2 regions of the Microbacterium luteolum genome follow, and region 1 is predicted to be linked to the other one. Evidence: riboswitches for the same ligand, from Rfam matches in the RefSeq annotation. Region 1 holds a riboswitch; the other holds the start of a gene.

Region 1 (2,376 bases):
GCAGATCATCGATCGCTACGCCGCCATGCGCGAGCACTACGGCGACTACCAGCGTCAGCTCTTCCTGATCGACCACGCCGGGCTTCCGCTCAAGATCGTGCTCGAGCAGCTCGACATCCTCGGCTCCGAGGTCGTGCCCGTGCTGCGGAAGGAGCTCGCGCAGGGTCGCCCGGAGACCGTGCCGGATGCTCCCACCCACGCCGCACGCGTGAAGGCGGAGTTCGGCGACGGGCCCACCCGTCAGGCGCGCCCCGGTGCCAACCGCGGCGACAACCTGACCGGCGACTCGCCCTACCAGGACACCCCGGCTCCGGCCGGTGCCGCGTTCGGGCTCAGCCGGAAGGAGGCCTGAGATGACCGTGCGTCGCATCGCCGTCGTGTCGGCCGGTCTCTCGAATCCCTCGTCCACGCGGATGCTCGCCGATCGGCTGGCCGCCGAGACGGTGAAGGCGCTCCGCGAGCACGACATCGAGACGAGCGTCGACGTGATCGAGCTGCGCGACTACGCGCATGACATCACCAACAACCTGCTCACCGGATTCGCGCCGCCGGCGCTGGAGACGGCGATCAACACGGTGGTGTCGGCCGATGCGCTCATCGTGGTGACGCCCATCTTCTCGACCAGCTACTCGGGATTGTTCAAGTCGTTCATCGACGTGCTCGATCCCGACGCGCTCACCGGGAAGCCGGTCCTCATCGGCGCGAATGCCGGTACCGCCCGGCACTCGCTGGCGATTGACTACGCGATCCGTCCGCTGTTCGCCTACCTGCACGCCGACGCCGTCTCGACCGGCGTGTTCGCGGCCTCCAGCGACTGGGGAGGGTCCGGCGACCACGTCGCTCCGCTCGCGAAGCGCGTCGAGAAGGGCGCGCGGGAGCTCGCGGATGCGGTGGCCCGACGCGACGCCGCCTCGGCCTCCGACCCGTTCGACCCGGCGACGTACCTCGGTGAGGGCCGGTCGTTCGGCCACCTGCTGGGCGGTCTCGCGGGGGAGTGAGGCGACTGTTCGCCTCCGCTGCCGATCAGGCGAGGGCGTCGAGTCCGGCGAGCGTCTTCACGACCGCGTCGGCGAGCTCGGCGCCCTTGACGGAGAAGTGACGGCGGAAGTACTCGCGGTGCTCGTCGTGCTCGTGGAAATTGTGCGGCGTGAGGACCGCCGAGAACACGGGCACGTCCGTCTCCAGCTGCACGCGCATCAGCGCATCGACGACCGTGGACGCCACGAAGTCATGGCGGTAGATGCCGCCGTCGACGACGAGCGCGCAGGTGGCGATGGCGTCGACTCGACCGCTGCGGGCGAGCCGCTGCGCGTGCAGCGGGATCTCGAAGGCCCCGGGTACCCGGAGGATGCTGACGTCGTCGAAGCCGAGTGACGCGAGCCTTCCCTCGAAGGATTCGACGGCCTGGTCGACGATCTCGGCGTGCCACTGCGCGGCGACGATGGCGATTCTGGGCATGATGACTGCTCCCTCTCGTCCTCTTCCATCCGGACTGTGACCGTCGGCCCCGGAATCGCACCGGGTCTGCAGACCCCACCGTGGGGTCCGCTCGCGGGCTCCACGGCCCTGCCGTGATACCGCCGGTGGGGAATCGCACCCCGCCCTGAGGACATTCGGCACGAGGCTATCACTGGGTATGGTCGAATGTCCGAGGGATGTCCTACCGTGGCGTCATGACCTCGATCTCCTCGTTCGATGCCCTTCGCGACCGACTGAGCGGCTCCCTTTTCCGTCCCGGCGATGCCGGGTTCGATGAGGCGCGGCAGCCATGGAACCTCGCGATCGATCAGCGACCCCTCGCTGTCGCCGCTCCGGCGGATGTCGCCGATCTGCACGCACTGCTCGGCGCCGCTCGCTCGTCGGGCTTCCGCCTCGCCGTCCAGCCGAGCGGGCACGGAGCGTCGAGTGATCTCGACGGTGCGGTGATCGTGCGGATGTCGGCATTCGATGAGCTCGATGTCGACGTGGATGCCGGGATCCTCCGGGTGGGCACCGGTGTCCGCTGGGGCGCGGTCGTCGACGCCCTCGAGGGCACCGGCTGGGCGGCTCCGGCCGGCACGAGTCCGGTCGTCAGCGTGGCCGGTTACACACTGGGTGGCGGGCACTCGTGGTTCAGCCGCACGGCGGGGCTCGGCTCCGACAACCTGCGGGCAGCGTGGGTGCTGCGTGCCGACGGCTCCCATGAGCGTGTCGACGACGACAGCGATCCGGATCTCATGTGGGCCCTGCGCGGCGCGGGCGGCGTCGTCGGCATCGTCACGGCCCTCGAGATCGATCTCGTGCGCACGCCGGCACTGTGGGGTGCGAGCCTCACTTTCGACGTGGCGGATGCCGCCGCGGTGATCCGCGCCGTGCGCGACCTCGCGGCCGACGCAC
Region 2 (2,376 bases), 400 kb from region 1:
CCGGAGGTCCAGGGACTCACCGCGTTCCTCGGCGAGCGCGCCGTCGGGCGCACGATCACCCGCGCGAGCGTGGCGGCAATCGCCGCGCTGAAGACCTACGATCCTCCGATCTCCGCTCTCCAGGGTGCCGAGGTCACGGCATCCGCTCGGCTCGGCAAGTTCGTCGTGCTGTCCTGCGGCGACGACCTGCACCTCGTGTTCCATCTGGCCAAGGCCGGCTGGCTGCGCTGGTACGAGGCGCTGCCGGCGACGTTGATCAAGCCGGGCAAATCGCCGATCGCGCTGCGCATCGCCTTCGACGACGGCAGCGGGTTCGACCTCACCGAGGCCGGGACCAAGAAGTCTCTCGCCGTCTACGTCGTGCGCGATGTGCAGGAGGTCCCCGGCATCGCGAGGCTCGGCCCCGACCCGCTCGATCCGGGGTTCACGCGCGACGCGTTCGCCGCTCTCCTCGCGGATCGCCGCATGCAGATCAAGGGCCTGCTGCGCGACCAGGCGGTCATCGCCGGCATCGGCAACGCATACTCCGACGAGATCCTGCACGCCGCGAAGATGTCGCCGTACGCCATCGCAGGGAAGCTCGACGACGCCGAGGTCGATCGGCTGTTCACCGCGATGCAGGAGACCCTGACCGAAGCCGTCGCCGAGGCATCCGGCAAGCCGCCCGCCGACCTCAAGGACGCCAAGCGCCGGGGCATGCAGGTGCACGCCCGACGGGGTGAGACGTGTCCGGTCTGCGGCGACACCGTGCGCAGCGTGTTCTTCGCCGACCGCTCGCTCGAGTACTGCCCGACGTGCCAGACGGGTGGCAAGGTGCTCGCCGATCGCCGTCTCTCGCGGCTGCTCAAGTGACGAGCACGCGCCGCTCGATGACGCGGAATGAAATGTCCTCAGACGCGTTGAGTACACTCAGAGCATCAAACGTGCTCCGGGGTCGGTGAGAATCCGAACCGGCGGTGACAGTCCGCGAGCGTCTCGGTCCATCCGAGATGCCGATCCGGTGGAATTCCGGGACCGACGGTGATGTGAGGGAGACCTCGCTAGTCCGGAAGGGAGGCAGCACGAGGCGTAGCTGTGCGCGCCTTCTGTCTCCCCTCTCCGATCAGGAGAAGCTCCGGAGCCTCACAGGAGGACGACGGATGGCAGTGAACGGGACAGAGCGCGAGGCGATGAGCCGTGCGCTCGAGCTCGCCGCCCGCGGCCCGCGCGGCGTGAACCCGCAGGTCGGTGCACTCATCCTCTCCCCCGACGGCGAGGTGCTCGCAGAGGGCTGGCACCACGGTGCCGGCACGCCGCACGCCGAGGTCGACGCGCTGTCGAAGCTCGCTCCCGGCGCGGCCCGAGGCGCGACCGCGGTCGTGACTCTCGAGCCCTGCAACCACACCGGACGCACCGGCCCCTGCGCCGTGGCGCTCATCGAAGCCGGCGTCTCCCGCGTCGTCTACGCGCTCGACGACCCCGGCGTCGCCTCGGGTGGCGGAGCCGAGCGTCTGCGCGCCGCCGGCGTGAGCGTCGAGTCGGGCGAGCAGGCGGATGCCGCACATGCACTGATCGATGGATGGCTCACCGCTCAGCGTCTGGGCCGCCCGCACATCACGGTGAAGTGGGCGCAGAGCCTCGACGGGCGGGCTGCCGCCGCCGACGGCTCGAGCCAGTGGATCACGGGTCCCGCGGCCAGGGCCGACGTGCACCTCCGTCGCGCGCAGGCCGACGCCATCGCGGTCGGCACCGGCACCGTGCTGGCCGACGACCCGGCGCTCACGGCGCGGGACGGCGACGCGCTGTACCCGAACCAGCCGATCCCCGTGGTCATCGGAACGCGTCCGACGCCGTCGGATGCCGCGGTGCACCGGCATCCGCATCCGCCCCTGTTCTACGACACCCACGATCTGCAGGCCGTCACAGCCGATCTGCACGCCCGCGGGATCCAGAGCGTGTTCGTCGAGGGCGGCCCGACGCTGGCCAGCGCGTTCATCGCCGCCGGTCTCGCCGACCGCGTGCTCGCCTACATCGCCCCCGTCCTGCTCGGCGGCGACCGCCTCGCATTGACCGACATCGGCGTCGCCTCGATCGACCAGGCCCGCCGCCTCACCGTGACGGAATGGCTCCCCCTCGGTCCCGACCTGCTCGCGATCGCGCGGCCCGCCGACGACCCTCTCTCTCAGAACGAAGGAACCGACTGATGTTCACCGGAATCATCGAGGAGATCGGCGAGATCACCGCGATCGCGCCCTCAGGCGACGGCTGGCGTCTGACCGTGCGCGCCCCCAAGGCCGCGGCGGATGCCGTGCACGGCGAGTCCATCGCCGTGTCGGGCGTCTGCCTCACCGTCGTGGGATCCACCGCAGACACGTTCGACACCGACGTGATGAAGCA

The links. Region 1 has a riboswitch for FMN ahead of ABD648_RS03935 (6,7-dimethyl-8-ribityllumazine synthase). Riboswitches for the same ligand answer to the same signal wherever they lie in the genome.
Region 2: another riboswitch for FMN. It lies ahead of ribD (bifunctional diaminohydroxyphosphoribosylaminopyrimidine deaminase/5-amino-6-(5-phosphoribosylamino)uracil reductase RibD); the one in region 1 lies ahead of ABD648_RS03935 (6,7-dimethyl-8-ribityllumazine synthase).

Annotation. Positions count from the first base shown of each region.
Region 1 is NZ_BAAAUN010000001.1:792,626-795,001, reverse strand. Features, by position in the region: gene ABD648_RS03945 (LLM class flavin-dependent oxidoreductase) at 1-352, shown strand, start outside; gene ABD648_RS03940 (FMN reductase) at 354-998, shown strand; gene ABD648_RS03935 (6,7-dimethyl-8-ribityllumazine synthase) at 1,024-1,458, opposite strand; FMN riboswitch at 1,472-1,615, opposite strand; gene ABD648_RS03930 (FAD-binding oxidoreductase) at 1,674-2,376, shown strand, end outside.
Region 2 is NZ_BAAAUN010000001.1:1,195,059-1,197,434, forward strand. Features, by position in the region: gene ABD648_RS05880 (Fpg/Nei family DNA glycosylase) at 1-852, shown strand, start outside; FMN riboswitch at 921-1,066, shown strand; gene ribD (bifunctional diaminohydroxyphosphoribosylaminopyrimidine deaminase/5-amino-6-(5-phosphoribosylamino)uracil reductase RibD) at 1,140-2,183, shown strand; gene ABD648_RS05890 (riboflavin synthase) at 2,183-2,376, shown strand, end outside.